Regions from separate parts of the Pseudoalteromonas sp. NZS100_1 genome, predicted to be linked through region 2. Evidence: predicted binding sites of a transcription regulator. Region 2 holds the regulator's gene; each other region holds the start of a gene.
The links. The regulator ArgR, encoded in region 2, controls arginine synthesis, uptake and breakdown. The targets are predictions, from matches to a motif close to ANTGAATANNTATTCANT.
Positions count from the first base shown of each region.

Region 1: a site for ArgR is predicted at 3,712-3,729, ahead of argC (N-acetyl-gamma-glutamyl-phosphate reductase). Genes of this name have one in related genera too.
Region 3: a site for ArgR is predicted at 4,074-4,091, ahead of I6F66_RS19070 (OadG family protein). Genes of this name have one in related genera too.
Region 4: a site for ArgR is predicted at 2,689-2,706, ahead of gltB (glutamate synthase large subunit). Genes of this name have one in related genera too.

Region 1 is NZ_JADYXN010000001.1:295,948-301,499, reverse strand. It holds gene radA (DNA repair protein RadA) at 36-1,421, shown strand; gene I6F66_RS01340 (hypothetical protein) at 1,497-2,429, shown strand; gene argE (acetylornithine deacetylase) at 2,495-3,655, opposite strand; gene argC (N-acetyl-gamma-glutamyl-phosphate reductase) at 3,880-4,890, shown strand; gene argB (acetylglutamate kinase) at 4,891-5,552, shown strand, end outside.
Region 2 is NZ_JADYXN010000010.1:70,765-76,316, forward strand. It holds gene ispB (octaprenyl diphosphate synthase) at 1-526, shown strand, start outside; gene mdh (malate dehydrogenase) at 613-1,545, opposite strand; gene argR (transcriptional regulator ArgR) at 1,771-2,238, shown strand; gene I6F66_RS09015 (Dyp-type peroxidase) at 2,246-3,145, opposite strand; gene I6F66_RS09020 (ABC transporter ATP-binding protein) at 3,194-4,243, opposite strand; gene I6F66_RS09025 (iron ABC transporter permease) at 4,244-5,552, opposite strand, start outside.
Region 3 is NZ_JADYXN010000042.1:152-5,703, reverse strand. It holds gene I6F66_RS19085 (aldo/keto reductase family oxidoreductase) at 1-721, opposite strand, end outside; gene I6F66_RS19080 (sodium ion-translocating decarboxylase subunit beta) at 849-1,979, opposite strand; gene oadA (sodium-extruding oxaloacetate decarboxylase subunit alpha) at 1,993-3,774, opposite strand; gene I6F66_RS19070 (OadG family protein) at 3,786-4,028, opposite strand; gene I6F66_RS19065 (DUF1328 domain-containing protein) at 4,548-4,721, shown strand; gene I6F66_RS19060 (hypothetical protein) at 4,780-4,971, shown strand; gene I6F66_RS19055 (YcxB family protein) at 5,104-5,552, shown strand, end outside.
Region 4 is NZ_JADYXN010000003.1:205,425-210,976, reverse strand. It holds gene gltB (glutamate synthase large subunit) at 1-2,587, opposite strand, end outside; gene I6F66_RS03480 (efflux RND transporter periplasmic adaptor subunit) at 3,287-4,540, shown strand; gene I6F66_RS03475 (ABC transporter ATP-binding protein) at 4,583-5,293, shown strand; gene I6F66_RS03470 (ABC transporter permease) at 5,297-5,552, shown strand, end outside.

The sequences.
Region 1 (5,552 bases), on a different contig from region 2:
TTTTTAAAATTAGAGAATCGTAGATAAGGTTATAAATGACTAAAGCGGCAAAAATAGAGTTTGTGTGTACAGAATGTGGCATGAACTACCCACGTTGGCAGGGTCAATGCCGCTGCGGTGCGTGGAACACATTAGCAGAATTTAAACCTTCAGCAGGGCAGAGTAAAAAAGCGTCAGTTCGAGCAAATGTAGGTGGTTATGCTGGCGGTGCTGGTGGCGGCTCTAAAAAAATTAATGATATTGCTACGTCAGAGGCAGAAAAACAGCTAACTGAAATAGGCGAGCTCGATCGTGTGCTAAGCGGTGGTGTAACTACCGGCTCTGTTAATATAATTTCGGGTGATCCAGGTGCTGGTAAAACAACCTTGCTATCTGATCTAGTGGCGAGAATGTCACAACGTATGCCGTCACTTTACTGTACGGCCGAGGAGTCATTATCGCAGTTTAAAAACAGGGTAAATCGTTTAAAGTTAAACTATAACCCTGACGAGCTTTATTTACTTTCAGAAACCAGTGTTGAAACCATCATTGAAGAGCTCGAGAAAAATAAAATTAAGTTTGCTGTTATTGACTCTATTCAAGCGGTTGTAACCGAAACGGCAAATGGTAGCCCAGGTTCGCCTTCGCAAGTAAAAAGTGCCGCCCAAGCATTGACTCAATACTGTAAGCAAAATGATGTAACCATGTTTATTATTGCTCATGTAAATAAAAATAACGAAATAGCAGGTCCTCAAACACTTGTACATATTGTCGATGCGCTTTTACACATAGACACCAACGATGGGCAAATTCGAACCCTTAGGGCAAATAAAAACCGCTTTGGTGATATAGATACCGTTGGCATTTTTAAAATGTGCGAACGTGGGATGTTAAGCGTTGATAACCCGAGCGAAATTTTCTTGTCGGGTTCAACCACTGACTCGCCAGGCTCTACAATTACCTGTATTCGTAAAGGCAATCGTAATTTATTGCTGGAAATTCAGTGTTTAACGACCGAAACCGAGGCGGAATTTCCGCAGCGTGTGTGCGTTGGTTTAAACATGAACCGCATAAAAATGCTGACTGGCATATTACGAAAACACACTAAAACCAAAATATTCCACGATACGTTTTTTAATATTGTGGGTGGCCTAAGAATTGATGAAACAGAAACTTGTATTGATTTAGCATTAGTAACCGCGTTACTTAGCAGCTTAAATGAATTTGTTGTGCCACGTACCACGTGTATTATGGGCGAACTCAGCTTAAACGGCGATGTACGCCCAATTGATAGTGGTGTGCCACGTGTTAAAGAAGCAGCACAACATGGTTTTACAGAAATATATATTCCATTTCGTAATTACCATAAGTCGATGGAAGGGCTGGGCGCTAAAATTACCCCAGTTAAAACAGTACATGAGTTGCTTAGTTTAATTAATTAATACTTACGGGTGTTAATGTGTAATGTTACTCTTAATAAAACTCGGTTTACACAAAGAATAGAATAAGGAAATAACATGAAAAAGTTAGTAATAGTTGCAGCGATTGTAGCTGCGGGCGTTGGTGGCGTGAGCTATGCAAATTATGTAGCTACACAAGAAGTGCGTGCAGAAGTAGATAAGCAACTTGCTTTAGTAAGCGAGCAAACTGGCGCTACATTTAAATACGCTGGTTTATCGGCAAGTGTTATTTCAAAAAGCGTAGAAATAACAAATATGGAAGTAATAAGCCCAGAGGGCGACAATGTTGCTAATATTCAAAGCATTGAAATAACAGGTTACGAGCCAGATAAAATATCACCGCATACATCATTTGATGTAAAAAGCTTTCAGTTTGATAAAGATTTTGTTTCAAAATTACCTGCTGATACAAACGAAATGCTCGCGTCGGCAAGTTACGACTTACATTCATCACTTGATTACGATGAAGAGTCTGGCAATAGTGATGTAGTCGTTAAGCTTGATGCAAAAGACATTGTTAGTTTTAATATGGATATGGGCTTGGCTAATTCAAAAGCATTAATGGATGCTTCATTAGCGATTAGTAAAGCGCAGCAAGAAGCGGGTAACCAGCCACTTACTTATGAGCAAGAGTTACAGCAGCAAACACTTGTTATGCAAGCAATGAGTAAGTTAGAGCCGCGCAATGTTAGCTTTGCCTTAAATAACCAAGGTAAGTTAAAAGACTTACTATCAAGTGAGCTTGAAAAGCAAGGCATGACGCTAGAGCAAATGGAAATGATGTTAGAGCAGCAGTTACAACAGGCTCCTGTAACTGAAAATATTGCAGAGGCTTTAACTAGCTTTGCTAAAGGTTTAAATTCATTCAGTGTGTCTGCAAAGCTACCTGAAGGTAAAACTATGATGGAAATTAACCAACAAGTTATGATGCTAATAGGGCAACCTGAAGAGCTAGTTAAGTTTATTAACTTAGAAGTTAAAGGTGATTAAGCCTTAGTTTTGTATTAATAAAGGCGCCAATTGGCGCCTTTATTATTTTGTGTTGTTATAAGCAGTTAGTAACTCTGATTGCTAAAGCAGTTTGCTTTTATGATATTGGTGATTATTTGTTGTGATGGTTTTATTTTTTCCATCGCTAAAAACTCATCAGGCTGATGCGCTTGGTTAATTGAGCCTGGGCCCATTACGATTGTTTCACAACCGAGTTGTTGGATAAACGGCGCTTCAGTGCAATAATTTACCGCGACCGCTTTCTGCCCCGCTATTTTTTCAGCCATTTTAACTAAAGCACTGTCGGTGCTACCACTAAATGCCGGGATTGGTTCATGTAAATCAATAACGCTCACCGCATTTGGGTATTGCTGATTTATCTCTTTTGTTGCATCAAGCACTAATGCTTGTAGTTCTTGTACACTTAAACCTGGTAATGGGCGCATATCTATATGCATTTCACAGCAACCACAAATTCTATTCGCATTATCGCCACCATGAATATTACCTAAGTTTAATGTTGGATAAGGAATTTCAAAGTGATTTATTGAATACTTATGCTTTAATTGCTCTTTTAAGATCATCAATTTTGTAATCACTTTATGCATTACTTCAATGGCGTTAAGGCCACGTTCGGGATCTGAGCTATGCCCAGAGCGACCAACCACTCTTATTGCTGTACTCATATGGCCCTTGTGCATAAATACTGGCGTCATATCAGTAGGTTCGCCAATTATACAGCGTGCAGGTTTTAAATTAGGGTGCTTACATATTTGCTGTGCACCTGCCATAGTTGTTTCTTCATCAGCAGTGGCGAGTATTAAAATAGGTTGAGTTTGCTGCTTTTCATCAAGTTCACTAATCGCTTGTAATACAAAAGCAAAAAATCCTTTCATATCAATGCTTCCCAGCCCATACAATTTATTGTCTAGTTCGGTAAGTTTAAACGGATTGTGGTTCCAGCGGCTGTCATCAAAAGGCACTGTATCTGTGTGGCCCGCAAGCATTAACCCGCCATCGCCTTTTCCACGCTTTGCTAATAAATTAAAGCGGCCTTTACCTCCTTCTAATTCAATAATTTCACACGTAAAACCGAGTGTTTCGCACCACCTAGCAAGGAGTTCAATTACGTTTTTATTGCTCATACACAAGCTGTCTTCAATTGCACTAATAGAAGGGGCTGCAATCAATTGTTGATACATAGAAATAAACGAAGGCAAAGGCATAAAAAAATCCAAAATTATTATTCAATTTAATTGCATAACAATATAAAAGTATTTATGATGAATATCAATTCACTTTTTAAGCATAAATATATTAAAGTAAAGCTATGAAAATAATGCGACGATAATCTACAAATTCATTAAATTAAGTCTTAATTTAGCGTCTTAGCTAGTTTAAGCGAACAACATATATATTTAGCAGTAAATTTAAAAATAACGAGTAATCAATGAATGTAGTTATTATTGGCGCAAGCGGTTATAGCGGCGCAGAGTTAGCAAGCTTAGTTGCTAATCATCCAAACCTTACCTTAACAGGCTGTTATGTATCTGAGGGTAGCTTAGATAAAAATAAATTACTAAGTGATTTATACCCAGAGCACCTTGGCTTACTAGATTGTCCTTTACTTCCTCTTAGTGCATCAGCTTTTGATGACATTCAAAGTGATGCTGACTATGTGTGTTTATGTACCGATCACAAAGTAAGTGTTGATTTAGCGCCTCAATTTTTAGCTATGGGTAAAAAAGTATTTGATTTATCTGGTGGCTATCGCCTAGCAAATAATGATGATTACGTTACTTATTATGGTTTTGAGCATCAACACCCAGAGCTTTTAAATGAAGCGGCTTACGGTTTAGCAGAGTGGAACAGTGATGCTATCGCTAACGCAAAGCTAATTGCTGTTGCAGGCTGTTACCCAACAGCGGCGCTCAATGCACTTAAACCGCTTAAACAAGCAGGCTTATTGAGCAGCGAAAGTATTATCATTAATGCCGTTTCGGGTGTTACGGGTGCCGGGCGTAAAGCGAGTGTAGGAACACATTTTTGTGAGGTATCGCTTGCACCTTATGGTTTGTTTAACCATCGCCACGGTCCTGAAATTGAACAACACCTTGGCCACAAAGTATTATTTACACCGCATCTAGGTAGCTTTGCGCGCGGTATTTTAGAAACTATTTATGTACAACTTAAGCCTGGCGTTACCAAGGAAAACGTTGCATCGGCTTATCAAGTGCTTGCTAACGAACCATTAATTCGTTTGTTAGGCGATAAAATACCTTCAATTAAAGGTGTTGCTAAGCAACCATTTGTTGATATTGGTTGGCAGCAACAAGGCACGCAGTTAATTGTAATGTCTGCCATTGATAACTTATTAAAAGGCGCTGCTGGACAAGCTTTGCAGTGTATTAATATTTCTATGAATTTAGATCACACTACGGGCTTAAAAGGAGCGTTTTAAATGAGTAAAAAAACGTGGGTTATTAAACTCGGTGGTGCAGTACTTAATACAGAAAATGCAGCAAAAGCGTTATTTGATGTGCTAAGCGAGCAAAAAAATGATGAGTTTGTCATTGTTCATGGCGGTGGCTCTTTAGTAGATACATGGCTAAAGCAAGCGGGTTTTGCTAGTGCTAAACACCAAGGTTTACGTATTAGTCCAGCAGAGCAAATGCCTTATATAGTAGGTGCGCTTGCAGGTTGCGCTAATAAACAATTAATGACTCAAGCTATAAGCGCAGGGCATAAGCCTGTCGGCTTAAGTCTTTTTGAGGCGGGTGTGACTGCAACCCAAAAATTAAAAGCGCTTTGCTTAGTGGGTAAATGCACAAGTAACGACGATTCTATCATCAATGATTTACTTAGAATTTCTCGTTTACCTATTGTTAGCTCTATCGGCTTTGATGAACAAGGCTTGTGGTACAACGTAAATGCAGATGAAGCTGCAGCGGCTATTGCCAGTAATTTAAATGCAGAACTAATTTTTATGACGGATGTAGAAGCGGTACTTGACGCAAATAAACAACCGTTACATCAACTTGACACAAAACACATTGATACTTTAATTACAGATGGAGTAATTGTGGGCGGGATGGAGGTCAAAGTTAAGACCAGCCTTCACGC
Region 2 (5,552 bases):
GTTAATGAACTGCAACGACCCAGATACAACCGAAGCCAGTTATATGCAGGTTATTTACTCTAAAACAGCTAAGTTGTTTGAAGCAGCGACAGGCCTTGCTGCCATTATTACTGAGCAAGACCAAACTACTCTCGATGCACTAAACCTATATGGTATGCATTTAGGTACTGCGTTTCAGCTAGTAGACGATGTACTCGATTACAATGCAGATGCTGAGCAGTTGGGTAAAAACATTGGTGATGATTTAGCTGAAGGCAAACCAACGCTTCCACTTATTTATGCTATGCAACATGGTAGCGAGCAGCAAACGCAGCTTATTCGTGATGCAATAGAGCACAGTAATGGTATGGAGCATTTAGAAGACATTCTATCGGCACTAAAGCAAACTAATGCGCTTGAATTTACAATGCAAAAAGCAGAGCTTGAAGCTGACAAAGCTATTGCGTGTTTAGACTTTTTAGCTGAGTCTGACTATAAGCAAGCACTCATAAGCCTTGCTCGTATTGCGGTTGACCGCGACCACTAGTTTTAACTAGTTACACAGTGTGAAATTAATTCTGAGCAATAAAAAAGCCTGCAAATGCAGGCTTTTTTGTTATTCTACTTTGGCTATTACGCCATGAAATCAACACCTTCTTTGATGTCTTTTTTCAGTGTTTCAAGCATGTCATTTTTTGCTTTTGTTTCAAATGCGCTTAGTTCGCCGTAAGAAAGAATTTCTTCTACGCCGTTTTTACCTAAACGTACTGGATGTGCAAAGTACTCTGCATCGCCATTTTCAACAGCAACGTAAGCGTAATCTACAACTTCTTCACCCTGTAGGCCTTTAACTAAAGACATACAAAAACGAGCTGCAGCAGCCCCCATAGATAGCGTAGCTGAACCACCGCCTGCTTTAGCATTTACAACTTCAGTACCCGCATTTTGGATACGTGGAGTAAGTGCAGCAACTTCTTCATCAGTGAAAGAAACACCTTCAACTTGAGAAAGTAGAGGAAGAATAGTTGTGCCTGAGTGACCACCAATTACTGGTACTTTCACAGTTGCTACGTCTACGCCTTTAAGTTCAGCAACAAATGCTTCTGAACGAATAACGTCAAGCGTAGTAATACCGAATACGCGTTTAGCGTCGTAAGTACCTGCTTTTTTGAATACTTCAGCAACGATTGGAACTGTGCCATTTACTGGGTTAGTAATAATACCTACTAACGCTTTAGGACAGCTAGCAACAATGCCTTCTGCTAAAGTTTTGATGATACCAGCATTTACATTAAATAAATCAGCACGATCCATACCTGGTTTACGTGGCATACCCGCTGGGATAAGAACGATGTCAGAGCCTTCAAGCGCTTTGTTTAATTCGTCTGCGCCAAAGCCTGCTACTTTAACATCTGTTGGGATGTGAGAAAGGTCAACCGCAACACCTGGTACTACTGGTGCAACATCATAAAGTGATAATTCAGAGCCAGCTGGTAAGCCTGTTTTTAATAATAAAGACAACGCTTGGCCGATACCGCCTGCAGCACCTAATACAGCAACTTTCATTGGAATTCTCCGTAATTTGAGGTAGGAAACATTTGTGGCTCTTAAGATAATGAAATTAGCGACTAAAAACAAATTTATCCTGTCTATTTCAAGTATATTTTCGACCATAGTCGTAAACTTTTGTGATTTAACGCATCAAACTGGCAAGTTAACTAAACAACTGCTGCATAATTATTCATTTTTGTGTAGAATTTGCGGCATAAATAACAAAAACGAATAAAGACTATGCAACCACAAGATAAACAAGAAGCACTGGTAAAAGCATTTAAATCACTATTAAAAGAAGAAAATTTTGGCTCTCAAGGCGAAATAGTTGATGCATTAAAAGATCAAGGCTTTGACAATATAAGCCAAAGTAAAGTATCGCGCATGCTAAGTAAATTTGGTGCTGTACGCACACGTAACGCCAAACAAGAAATGGTTTACTGCTTACCAGCTGAAATGGGTGTACCTACGGCTAAAAGCCCATTACGCCAATTAGTAATCGACATTATGCACAACGAAATGATGATCATTATTCGTACCAGTCCAGGTGCTGCTCAGCTTATTGCGCGTTTATTAGATTCATTAGGTAAAGCAGATGGCGTACTAGGAACAATTGCAGGCGACGATACTATTTTTATCGCTCCTGCTAAAATATCTGAAATAGATGTAACACTTGAACGTGTTCGCATTTTATTTGATACGGTTTAATAGCAAACTAAATTTGTTTTAAAAACCCGACTGAAGGCGCAAAGAAAGCAGAACCCATATCGGCTTGAGTAAAATCAAGCCAGTGGTCGTAACAATCCCCTTCCCCTAAACGACTATTAAGTACTTTTTCAAATGCGGTGCCCGTACAAGCGCATGAAATTGATAACATTCCCTGCTCATACACATCGCCATAAGGCATGCTCTGATTTAATAATAGCGGTTGTCCGTCTTCGTCTTTTAGCTCACTACGTGAAGCATGGCTGGTTTCAATCGCAGGGGTAATTAGCGTGTTATCAAGGCGCGTACGTCCCATTATTTGTTCTTGCTCGCTCAATGATAAGTGCTGCCACATAGTTAAATCATGCTTATAACGCTGTACATGAATATAACTCCCCTGATCTTCAAAATTGCCAGGGTTACTAATTAAAGCCGTAGCGCGCTTTTTTCTTCCATGTGCGGTGTCGCCACCATAAATAAAACCATTAAAATCACGACCATCTAAAAAGCGAAAATTACGAATTTGCTCCACCAGCTCAACATCGGGGGCAAATAGTTTTAAAATTTGCAGCGCAAATAAATGGTTAACGTCTTCACGGTCAGAGCGAATTTGCACAAATAAATCGCACGGTTGTACGCTCATTTGATGATCGCTATGGTTTATATTAGGAAAGCTCTGTAATTCGCTTGGGATGTATTCAGGGAGGATATGCGGCCAATATTGCGCACCAATAGCAACCATGCAAGAGAGCATTGATTCTGAAAATTGATCGCTAAATTCTTCTTCAATAGCGCTTACTTGTTTTAACTTTGCGCGAAGTGATTCATCTTGACCATCAAACACATTAAAAAATAAGTGCAAACCGTGTAAGTTTGCTTCAGCACAAATCCCTGATTGCGCTTGCGCCATTGTTATTCCTTAGTTTTACAGATAAAAACACAGCGAATAACAAATTAATTACGATTCGAAAAAATTCACCGTGTGAGGTTTTATTTTTATTATAACCTGTTCATTATTTTCAAATGACTGGCCATATTGTGCAGCAACTTCAATTTCTTGTTTATCAATAACAAGTGAATAAACATACGCCGAACCAATAAAGCGACGACTTATGATTGTAGCTCGCTTGCTGAATTTGTCACTTTGGTTATCTGCCACTAATTCTATTTGATGGGGACGTACATATATAAGCCCTACGCTTACGTCATGCTTACTCTCAACATAAGATTCGACTAAACCAAATGGTGTTTTGTATTCAGTTGCTGTTAATACTTCTGCGCTCAAGTATATGCCTTGACCCAGAAACTCTGCAACCTCCTTTGAACATGGATCTGCAAAAAGCTGCTCAGGCGTGCCTTGTTGCTCAATTTTACCGCGATGCATAATGGCAAGTGTATCTGAAAAGGCAAACGCCTCTTCTTTTGAGTGTGTAACAAACACAGCAGATACTTGAGTTGCTTTAATAATTCGACGTATATCGGCAATTAATTCAAAGCGTACTTGTGTATCAATATTTGAAAAAGGTTCATCTAGTAGCAATAGACTAGGCTTATAAGCTAATGCGCGAGCAATAGCTACACGTTGTTGTTGACCACCCGATAACTGATGCGGAAACCTGTCGGCACAGCCAATTAAATGTACCAGCTTAAGCATTTCATCTACGCGTTGCTGCTTTTGAGCTTTACTCATTTTACTAAGCCCAAATGCGATATTATTTGCCACCGTCAAATGCGGAAACAACGCATAGTCTTGAAACATCATGCCGATGTTTCGGTGCTCAGGCGAGACAAACGATTGCTCATCACTCACTAATTTACCGTCTATAAAAATAGACCCTTGCTTAGCTTCAATTAAACCTGCAATCGCTTTTAACGTGGTCGTTTTACCGCAGCCGCTTGCACCAAGTAAGCATACTATTTCATCTTTACCCACTGTTAAATCTAAATCGTGAATAACCTGTGTACCGTTATAGTGATAGCTCACGCCTTGTAAAATTAAACTACTCATTTAACTACGCTGCTCCATAGAACGATTAATAAAATACAAAGGAATAAACCCAACAATAACAATAAATAATGCCGATATAGAAGCAAGCTCTAACTGCTCGTCACTCACATACTGAAATACATGAGTAGCTAAGCTTTCAAAATTAAACGGCCTGAGCAATAGCGCAGCCGGCAGTTCTTTCATGCACTCAATAAATACCAATAAAGCAGCAGTAAGCAATCCTCTTCGCAGTAAAGGTAGGTGCACTAAACGCAGTGTTTGTCCTTGGCTTTTACCCATTGATTGGCTTGCCATATCAAGTGATGGGCTAATACGTAAAAAACTCGACTCAATTGCTCCGTGTGCAATGGCGTAAAACCTAACAATATAAGCAATAATAATAGTAAGAATGCTACCTGTAAGCAGTAAGCCAATATCTAAATTATACGGCTCGAGCGCTGTGTTAATGGTGTTCTCTAATAATGTAAGTGGTAACAAAACCGCAATAGCGAGTACTGTGCCAGGCAACGCATATCCTGTGCTTGCTAAACGCCCAGGAATAAGCGGATACGTTTGCTTTGCCACACGCTGATAAAAAACGACAAAAATACTCAACGTAATCGTTATTAGGCTCACAACCCCAGCCACTTTTAAACTTTGCCAAGCGTAACTAAAAAACTCTACATTCCATGCTTTATCAAAGTAGGTAATGGCGTAATTTATAAGTACTGCAATAGGGATTACAAACGCGATAAATAAAATAAAGCTGCAAAATGCCGTTGCGAGCCAAGCTGACTTTCCTTTTAATACATAGAGAGATTCACTATTTACACTTGATTGGCGCTCAAATACCGCTTGGTTACGACGACTAAAGCGCTCTGCCATTAATGCTAAAAATAACAGTAATAACATCACACCCGATATTTTAGCTGCCGCTGTAAGTGAGTAATAACCAAACCACGTATCGTATACGGCAGTCGTTAATGTACTTACGGCAAAATAACTCACTGTTGCAAAGTCAGCCATGGTTTCCATACTTATAAGCGCAAGAGCCGCCACAATAGCCCCACGAGAGAGTACTAAGCTTACTTTAAAGAAACTTTGCCAAGGAGATAATCCCATTAACTGGCTAGCTTGTACTAATTTGAATGACTGCTCGCGAAGAGCCGTTTTAAAAATCAAAAATAAATACGGATAAAGCACCAAGGCAATCATAACGATGGCCCCGGGTAATGTACGTATATCAAAAAACCAATAGTCATTAGGCGATTGCCAGCCAAACCATTCTCTCAGCGCTATTTGCACCGGGCCCGCATAATCTAATAAATCA
Region 3 (5,552 bases), on a different contig from region 2:
CACTGCCGCTGTATAATCCTTGGCATAAACTGCCCCAGCTTTGAATTTGAATTTCAAAATGGCGACAGTACTCAATACTACCGGGCGTAAAATTAAGATCCTTACCGTCACTGTTACCGGCATATACACCTTCATCAACAAACTGATGTTTTTGTAAACTAGCCTCAATTTGATTAGCCACAATCGGCATATCAAGTGCATGCTGTAAGAAATTCATTTGATGTTGCTGCATATTCGATACTGCAAAATTGCGCACTTTACCGCTTTCTTTTAAGCAACTAAATATGCGAGCAATTTCGTTAGCTTCCATGAGTGGATCAGGACGATGTAGCATAAGTACGTCTAAATAGTCTGTATTTAATCGCTTCAAGGATGCTTCAACTGATTGCTCAATCCACTTTGATGAAAAATCATAGCGCTTTGGCCCTAAGTCATCTTCAAAACGAATCCCACACTTAGATTGAATATACATGTGCTCTCTAAGCTCTGGTCGCTCGCTTAATGCTTTACCAAAAACCTGCTCCGCTTTACCAAAAGTATAAATATCAGCATGGTCAAAAAAGTTAATGCCACCTTCAATAGCGTTATCTATGCATTCATGAGTTTGCTTAACATGTGCATCAGTGATTGCGTCTTTATTCCAACCGCCTCCCAGACCCATGCATCCGAATACAAGTTTACTAACATGAGGTAAGTGCTTTGCTAAAGGTGTGTGAAGCATGGTAACTATCCTTAAAGTTTTGAAGAATAGTCACTGTAAACAAAAAAGCTTTATCTAGCTACAAATTAGGCACAAAAAAAAGCGCAGTAAACTGCGCTTAATAGTTAATCTATTTTAAATTACATTTTTAGCCAACAAGTGCTAATAAAATACCCGCAGCAACTGCACTACCAAGTACACCCGCTACGTTGGGTCCCATAGCATGCATAAGTAAAAAGTTATGTGGGTTGCTTTCAAGGCCCACTTTATTAACTACTCGTGCCGCCATTGGCACAGCCGATACACCTGCTGCCCCAATTAATGGGTTTATAGGTGTTTTAGATATGCGGTTAAGTCCTTTTGCCATAAATACGCCAGATGCAGTACCAATTGCAAAAGCCAGTGCGCCAAGCACTAAAATACCAATCGTCTCAACAGTTAAAAACTTATCTGCAGCAAGCTTTGAACCTACAGCTAAACCTAAAAATATAGTTGTAACATTGATGATTTCGTTTTGAGCACTGTTACTTAATCTATCAACAACACCCGACTCTCGCATTAAGTTACCTAAACAAAACATACCTACAAGCGGTATAGCAGCCGGTAAAAACATAGCCGTTAAACTAAGCACCATAAGAGGGAAAATAATCTTTTCCTTTTTAGATACTTTGCGAAGCTCTGGCATCTTAATTTTACGTTCTTCTGGGGTTGTTAACGCACGCATAATTGGCGGTTGAATAATTGGTACTAATGCCATATATGAGTATGCTGCTACCGCTATTGCACCAAGTAAATCAGGAGCCAGTTTTGACGCTAAAAATATTGCTGTTGGCCCATCTGCACCACCAATAATTGCAATAGCCGATGCGTCCTGTAGAGTAAACTCAAAGCCTGGCACATAGTTAAGTAATATTGCGCCAAACAGTGTAGCAAAAATACCAAACTGTGCAGCCGCACCTAATAACAACATACGTGGGTTTGCAATAAGCGCGCTAAAGTCGGTCAGCGCCCCTACTCCCATAAATATTAATAACGGAAAAATCCCCGTATCAATACCCACGTAATAAACGTAATACAAAAGCCCACCTGGGTCTGACAAACCTGCCACTGGTACATTTGTTAAAATTGCACCAAAACCAATTGGTAATAATAATAGTGGTTCAAAGCCTTTAGCTATCGCTAAAAACAGTAATAAACACCCTACCGCAATCATAATTAACGATGGGATTGTAAAGTTAGCAATGCCGGTCGCATTCCAGAGGTTTAAAATACCGTCCATCCTCTATTTGCTCCTAAGCTAATGCAATCATAGCGTCGCCGGTAGTTACGGCATCGCCTTCACCAACCAACACTTCGGCAATAGTTCCGGTATGCATTGCGCGTATTTCGGTTTCCATTTTCATGGCTTCCATAATAATCACTACATCACCTTCGTTAACAACTTGCCCAGCTTTTACCTTAATCTTAAAAATATTACCGGCTAAAGGTGCGTTAAGTGTTTCACCTGATGCAACTGAAGCAGACTGAGGAATGTGCTCAGAGTCTTTTAATGTTACTTCTTTTAGCTCACCACCTTGCGCCACTACTACGTCGTAAACTTTACCATCTACTTTTACGCTGTATTGCTCAGCTTTAACGCTGTTATTATTTGATCCTGATTTTGGTGCTGCCTTATTGCTCTTATCTTCAACGGTAGGAATAGGCTCAAATGCATCAGGGTTATTACGATTTTTAATAAATTTCAAACCAACCTGCGGAAATAATGCATAAGTTAGTACGTCATCAATTTGCTCATCAGCAAGTGTTAAACCTTGCTCTTGTGCTTCTTTTAATAATTCAGCTTCAAGCGTTGCAAGCTCTGGTGCAATGTTATCTGCAGGGCGACAAGTAATAACCTCTGCTCCATCAAGCACACGCTCTTGTAGCTCTTTATTCATTGGTGCTGGTGTTAAGCCATATTCACCTTTTAATACGCCAGCAGTTTCTTTAGTAATTGTTTTATAACGCTCACCGGTTAGCACATTAAGTACTGCTTGAGTGCCTACAATTTGCGACGTGGGTGTTACTAAAGGTAAAAAACCAAGATCTTCACGTACCCGTGGGATCTCAAGCAAAACTTCATTAAGCTTATCTGCCGCGCCTTGCTCTTTAAGTTGGTTTTCCATGTTTGTAAGCATGCCACCAGGTACTTGAGCTAGTAAAATACGACCATCAACCCCTTTTAAGCTACCTTCAAATGCCGCATATTTTTTACGTACATCTCTAAAGTAAGCAGCAATTTCTTCTAGATGATTTAAATCAAGGTCAGTATCGCGCTCAGTTCCTTCAACTATCGATACAATAGTTTCAGTTGCTGTGTGTCCGTAAGTCATACTCATAGATGAAATAGCGGTATCAAGCATATCAATGCCTGCATCAATCGCTTTTTGATAAGTCGCAGTACTTAAACCAGTTGTAGCGTGGCACTGCATAGCAATAGGAACCGACACGGTTTCCTTAAGTGCTTTAATTAGTTTTTCAGCATCGTACGGCTTTAATAAACCCGCCATATCTTTAATACAAATTGAGTGACAGCCTAAATCTTCTAATTGCTTAGCAAGAGTCAGCCACATATCAAGCGTATGAACAGGACTTACCGTGTACGAAATAGTACCTTGAGCATGTGCGCCTACTTTTATAGCCGCTTTAATCGCTGTTTCTAGGTTACGTACATCGTTCATTGCATCGAAAATACGAAATACGTCAACGCCATTTTTATGTGCGCGTTCTACAAACTTTTCAACTACATCATCAGCGTAATGGCGGTAGCCTAATAGGTTTTGACCGCGTAATAGCATTTGCTGTTTAGTATTAGGCATCGCTTTTTTAAGCGCACGAATACGCTCCCAAGGATCTTCGCCTAAATAACGAATACACGAATCAAATGTAGCACCGCCCCACGATTCAATAGACCAATAACCTGCATCATCTAGCTTGCTAGCAATAGGTAGCATATCGTCTAGGCGCATACGTGTTGCGAGCAATGATTGGTGCGCATCGCGTAATACCAATTCTGTTAATTTTAATTTAGCCATGTGTGTGCCCCTTATTTATTATTTGATTTGTACTGAGCAATGGCAGCACTAATAGCAGCGATGTGCTCATTAGGCACACCTTGAGATTTAAAAGACGGTGATTTAGCTGGTGATGCCTCTGGTTCGCTATAGCGCGTCACCAAATTAGACATAAGCGTTACTGCACCAATTAATATCGACAGAAATACAAACACCCCAACCATACCAGTTAGCATTAAGCTACCAGCCGTTGTGAGTAGAGCACCTATATCCATTTTTCTCCCCCTTGAAACCCATATCGAAAATAAAAAATCGATTTAATTAAATATTTATTCACTGGATAATAACAAAACTAGTCGCTTTGTCTACATCTTGTAAATTGGTAAAACCAATTAAACTATAAACAACATAACACTCAACAATTTTACATGCCATAACTCAGCAATCATGCGCCCTACAATACATACAGAAAATAACGACTATAGCTAATAGTTATATGGAAGTTGTTAATTAACTATTCAACTTAATAAAAATAACCACCAAATTTTATAATAAGTACAAAAACACACATCAATTGTTAATTGGTCTTACCAAAAATATTATTTTTAGTGAATATTTACCGGTAACTTGTAACAGTGTGAATAACTTACATAATAAAGCGTAAAAATTACTAACTAACTAATAACTAAAAACACAGTTAAAAACCATAACTAGCTGATATAAAACAAAAATAAACTTTGGCATATAACTGGCATTAGTTATTGTGAGCAAATTTGATAACCAAGGAGAAAACAATGTTACGCTGGACAATTACATTTTTAGTTATTGCTTTAATCGCTGCAGTGTTAGGTTTTGGTGGCATCGCAGGTGCCGCAGCTGGTATAGCAAAAATTATATTTTTTATCTTTTTAGTACTTTTAGTGATTTCATTAGTCTCAGGTGCACTACGTGGTAAATCACCCAGGTAGATAAAGCATTCAACTAACAAACACTAAAATTTAATTAATACTTACAAGGAATTACATTATGAATTCAACAACTGTAAAAGCAGCACTAATCGGTCTATTCGCAAGTTTCTTTATCATGGGTTGTGAAGACAATCATGCAGAAGACGCAGGCGAACGTATTGACGAAGCAGTAACTGACGTGCAAAACAAAGTAGAAGATGCATGTGAAAATGTTAAAGAAGGCGTAAACGCTGAAGAAACTAACTGTTAATTCTTCTTGTAACGCTAAAAAACGGCCTTAGGGCCGTTTTTTTGTGTCTGTAATAAAATCACTGACTATAAAGCTGCTCATTTAGCGGTTAGCTTGTTAAAATAAAAAAAACGATATTTAAAGCAAGGCAATATGGCATTTACAACAACCTACACACTAGATAAACCTTACTTTTACGAGTGCTTTGACGAGTCACTCCCCTACAGTAAGCGCGCCAAACCTAAGTACTTTTTACTTGTACTCCTCGTTGCGCTTGGTTTATTTGGCATTTATGTTTTAAACGATCATTACTTAGGATCGTTTATGATCATGCTAGGTGTACTAGAGTGCGTCGCTTTTTACTATCGCAGACCTTGGTGGGTAACCAGACAAATGCTCAGCAGAGCGTCAGGCTCTGAGGTAACACTTACCTTTGATGAAGAAGGCATTAAGTCGGCTAATCATTACAAAAGTTTTGAGCTAACTTGGCAAAACATAAGCGAAGTAATAGATACTCAGCAAGGTATTATTATTAAAAATAAAAGCGGAATGCAGTACATTTCAAAACAAATACTAACCCCTGAAATACTCGCTTTTATAAA
Region 4 (5,552 bases), on a different contig from region 2:
TCATTGCTGCTGAATCGAAACGCTTGTATAGGTTTTCTGCAGGCTCTACATCATCGATGCTAATGCCTTGCTCTGGAATTTTAAGCGCAAGCATGTCACGTAAAGTGGCAATAGGACGCGTATTAACAAGTTTTGCATATTCACTGTAATCACTATATTCACCAGAACGAACTGCTTTTTGCAGGGTTTGGATTACATCAGGGTTATAAGCATGATACTCGCCGCCATGTACGTACTTAAACAAGCCGCCGTGGCTTAATAATTTACGCTTACTTAGAGCGAGTTTGTGTAAGCTTTGCTGATCGTCATCAAAGTCGGTAAAGCATGCGCCCTGTATGCGACTTGCCACACCTTTAAAGCACATTTGTACAATAGCGTCAGATAAACCAACCGCTTCAAACAACATTGAGCAGCGATATGACGCAACCGTACTTATGCCCATTTTAGACATGATTTTGTATAAGCCCTTGTTAATGGCTTTACGGTAAGCAAGAGTTACTTCGCAATACGACTTATTAATAATTTTGCTGTCGCTCATCGCAACTAACGATTCATACGCAAGGTATGGATAAATTGCCGTAGCACCAAAGCCTAATAACACAGCAAACTGATGCGCATCACGCACGCTACCGGTTTCAATGATAATGTTTGATTCACAGCGAAGATTGTTATCAACTAAACGTTTTTGTACCGCACCTACAGCCATAGCTGCTGGAATCGGCAAATTTGCTTCATTAAAGTTACGGTCAGTTAAAATAAGCATGATACAACCAGCGGCTGCTTTTTCTTGTGCTTGGTCACAAATACGCGTTACCGCATTTTCTAAACCTTCTTCAACTGTGTAGGTAATATCAATTTTACAGTAGCTGTAATGCGCTTCATCAGCATTTAATAGCTGCTGCATGTCTGCGTACATTAAAATTGGCGTATCAAACTGTAGCCGCTTAGCGTGGCCTGTAGTTTCGTTAAATACGTTTTGCTCGCTACCAATACATGTCGCAAGCGACATTACATGGTTTTCACGCAGTGGATCGATAGGTGGATTTGTTACTTGCGCAAATTTTTGGCGGAAATAATCATACAGCGAGCGATGCCCTTCACTAAGCACAGCAAATGGCGTGTCATCACCCATTGAGCCGGTTGCTTCTTGGCCGTTTTCACCCATTACACGAATAACGCTATCAAGCTCTTCGTTGGTATAACCAAACATTTTTTGATATTTAACTAACGTTTCGTCATCAAATGAGCGATTACCGGCGTCTTGCTCAGTAAGCTCTTCAAATGGAACTAAACGCTTAACGTTCTCCTCAAGCCATGACTTGTAAGGATGGCGAGACTTTAAATCTTGATCGATTTCATCTGAGTGCCAAATTTTGCCAAGCTTAGTATCAATAACTAATAATTCACCTGGACCAACACGGCCTTTTTCAACTACTTCATCGGCAGTGTAATCCCAAATACCCACTTCTGATGCAAGCGTAATAAAGCCATCTTGTGTAATTACATAACGCGCTGGGCGAAGTCCATTACGGTCAAGGTTACAAGCCGCAAAACGACCATCCGACATAACAATACCTGCCGGGCCATCCCATGGTTCCATATGCATAGAGTTAAAGTCGTAAAATGCACGTAAATCGTCGTCCATTGCACGGTTTTTCTGCCATGCAGGTGGTACGAGCATACGCATAGCGCGGAATAAATCCATGCCACCAGCTAAAAATAGCTCAAGCATATTATCTAGGCTTGATGAATCAGAACCGGTTTCGTTTACAAACGGCGCTGCGCTTTGTAAATCAGGAATAAGCGGTGACGCAAACTTGTATGAACGTGCGCGTGCCCACTGGCGGTTACCTTCAATAGTATTAATTTCACCATTGTGTGCTAAATAGCGGAAAGGTTGAGCTAAAGGCCAACGCGGCTGAGTATTAGTAGAAAAGCGCTGATGGAAAACACAAATCGCACTCGTCATACGAATATCAGCTAAATCTAGGTAAAAATTTGGTAAATCTGCAGGCATCATTAAGCCTTTATAGATAGTTACCAAACCAGATAGACTTGCGATATAGAAAGCTTCGTCATCAACAATGCGCTTTTCAGCGCGGCGGCGTGCTACATATAAGCGACGCTCTAAGTCTTTAGAACGCCAACCTTCTGGCGCGCTAACAAAAATTTGTTCAAAACCTGGTAATTGCTGTACAGCAATAGGACCGAGCATTGATGGGTCGGTTGGCACAACGCGCCAACCTAAAATATTTAACGTTTCTTTTTCTAATTCTTCGCTAAGTATTTGTTTTGCAGCTTGCGCTAAAACAGGGTCTGAATTTAAAAATATCATACCCACTGCGTAGTTTTTGCCTAAGTGCCAGTTATGTTCACTAGCAATAGCACGGAAAAAGCTATCTGGTTTTTGTAATAATAAACCACAGCCATCACCTGTTTTACCATCGGCAGATATACCACCACGGTGCTGCATGCGATCAAGCCCCGTAATAGCAGTACGAATAAGCCTATGACTAGCTTGACCATTAACTTGAGCTATTAAGCCAAAGCCACAATTTTCTTTTTCTAACTTTGAGTCGTATAACATAGACCCCTCCCCTTGCTGCACTGTTAGCGTGGATGAACTGCTCGACGATTTGCTAACAGACGGACAAAACTAGCCTCTATCTTAAATAGAGTCAATAGCACTTTGAATACATATTCACATTCTTGAATATTTCTCACTTCATAGCAAGATTTCTTTTTATCATTATTTTTAACATTTAGCGTTATTTTAACCACTATTTTTTCATGACACTGGTGTCAAGTTTAACATATTGTAAAAAACACAAGCATTCAGCGTGCCAGCTTACGTAAACGTAAAGGCAACCGAAAGTGAATAAGTATTCAGCACTAGAGGGGCTATTCAGTTAACATTTAGATAGTTTTATGCTATTTCATTACTTTAATGGCTTAACATCCCCGATTATTGCTGCTCATTAGTATAGTTATGAAAGTTCATGTCATTTTTTGTACGTTAATAGTGAATTTTTATTTAAAACTATGTCCGATGCGGACACATAAACTGTCCGCGGACATGAATTTCAATAACAAAAAAAATAAAATCACTTAAATATCAATAAGATAATAGTTGGCATATTAATCGTATAGCTTTATATATAATCGCTAATTGGAATTACTATGTTTACTCTAAGCTTATTTTTACTCTCTCCTATTGCCGCTATTTGCACAGCAGCTTTATTACTGCTGTGCGAAAAATACATAAAAGCAATTTAGGGGAAATTAAATGATTAAAGATACCAGCGCACAAGACATACAAGTAAAGGCACCTATAAGCTATAAAAAATACGCGATAATCACTGCGATTGTTTTCATTGTGGTCTCTGCAATTGCTTATATTTTTTTAACGAGCCATAGCGCTAAAAGCTCTATTAGCCGCTCAAAAGTACAGATTGCAAAAGTACATGTTAAAGCGCTCATTCGAGACATTGCCGCCAGTGGTAAAATTGTTGCTGCTAATGCTCCTAAAATCTACAGTCCAGAACGGGGATTTATAGATTTAAAAGTAAAGGCCGGCGATACAGTAAAGCAAGGCAACACACTTGCCCTGCTGCAAAGCCCTGAGTTAACTAATGAATTAAAGCAACAGGAGTCTGTACTTAAAAGACTTGAAGGCGAGCAGCAAAGGCAGCATTTGCAAGCAAGACGCCAAACACTCACTTTAAATAAAACACTCGATATGGCGCAAGTTGAGCTTAACGCCGCTGAGCGCGAAAATCGTCGCGCACAGTTATCAATACAAAAGCACTTAATTAGCCAAATTGATCTAGAAAAAGCAGTTGATGATTTATCCCGAGCTAAGCTCTCCTATAAGCATGCGCAGCAAGAGGTATTGCTTGCCAAAGACACGCTCGCTTTTGAACTACAAGCTGCTAAAAGTGATGTGACCCGCCAACAACTTATTGTTGATGACTTAATCCGAAAAGTAAGCAACCTATCTATTAAGGCTACCGTTACAGGGATCGTGGGTAACCTATTAGTGCAACAAAAAGCCGCAGTGACGCAAAGCCAACCTCTTATGACTCTCGTCGACTTAAGTAATTTTGAAGCCGAACTCCAAGTTCCTGAAAGTTACGCAAACGAATTAGGGCTCGGTATGGAAGTAGAGCTTAAGTTAGGCAATGAAACAGTGATGGGGAATTTATCCGCCATATCACCAGAAGTTAATAATCGTGAAGTAACAGCACGCGTCCGGTTTAAAGGTGTTACTAACAACATTCGTCAGAACCAACGCTTAACTGCACGTATTTTACTCGACAACCGAGAAGGTGTAATGCAAGTAAAGCGTGGTGCATTTATGCAGCAAGGCGGAATTATAGCTTATAAAGTCGATGGCAATATCGCAAAGCGTATACCTATTACAATAGGCGCCACCAGCATTAATGCGGTTGAGCTTTTAAGTGGACTAAAAGAAAACGATGAAATTATTATTTCAAGCTACAGCGACTTTAAGCAAGCCAACACGATTTTATTAAATTAAACAGACGTTCTCAACCAACGCTAAAAATAATTAGGAACAACGATGTTACAAATGAACAATGTAAGTAAAGTATACCAAACAGAAATGGTACAAACCCATGCGCTTCGAGATTTTAATCTGCAAGTAAACGAAGGCGAATTTATTGCTGTTACTGGTCCTAGCGGCTCAGGAAAAACAACCTTTTTAAATATTGCAGGTATGCTCGAGCCTTTTAACGAAGGTGAATACCTGCTGGATGGCGTTAATGTTGGCAGCCTAAACGATAACCAACGTGCTGATTTACGTAATCAAAAAATTGGCTTTATATTCCAAGGCTTTAATTTGATCCCCGATTTAAATTTATATGAAAACATAGAAGTTCCTCTTCGCTACAGAGGGATTAAAGCAAATGAGCGAAAACGTCGAATTGAGCAATGCCTTGAACAAGTTGGTTTAGCATCTCGCGCTAAACACTTACCTCAACAACTCTCTGGTGGCCAGCAACAACGTGTGGCAATAGCCCGTGCGCTTGCTGGTGAACCTCGTTTTTTACTTGCCGATGAGCCAACAGGTAACCTTGACAGCTTAATGGCTCGCCAAGTTATGGAGTTACTTGAACAAATCAATCGCGACGGTGCCACTATTGTAATGGTAACTCATGATAGCGAATTAGCCCGCCGTGCTCCGCGTAATATTCAAGTAGTTGATGGACAACTTGCCGACTTTACGCTTTATCAGGGCGCGCAAACTATAAAAACAGCATCGGGGGTTTAACTAATGTTTATTCATTATTTAGATTTAAGTTGGCGCAGCTTCAAGCGCACCCCATTGGTTAGCTTTTTAATGGTACTTGCCATTGCGATAGGTATAGGCATAACAATGACCAGCCTTAGTGTTTATCACATGATGTCGGCCGATCCTATTCCAGAAAAAAGCAGCCAACTTTACAGTGTGCAATTACAAACAATGGACGATGGTAGTACGTGGTGGACAGAAGATAACATGCCACTGCAATTGACCTATCAAGATGCAG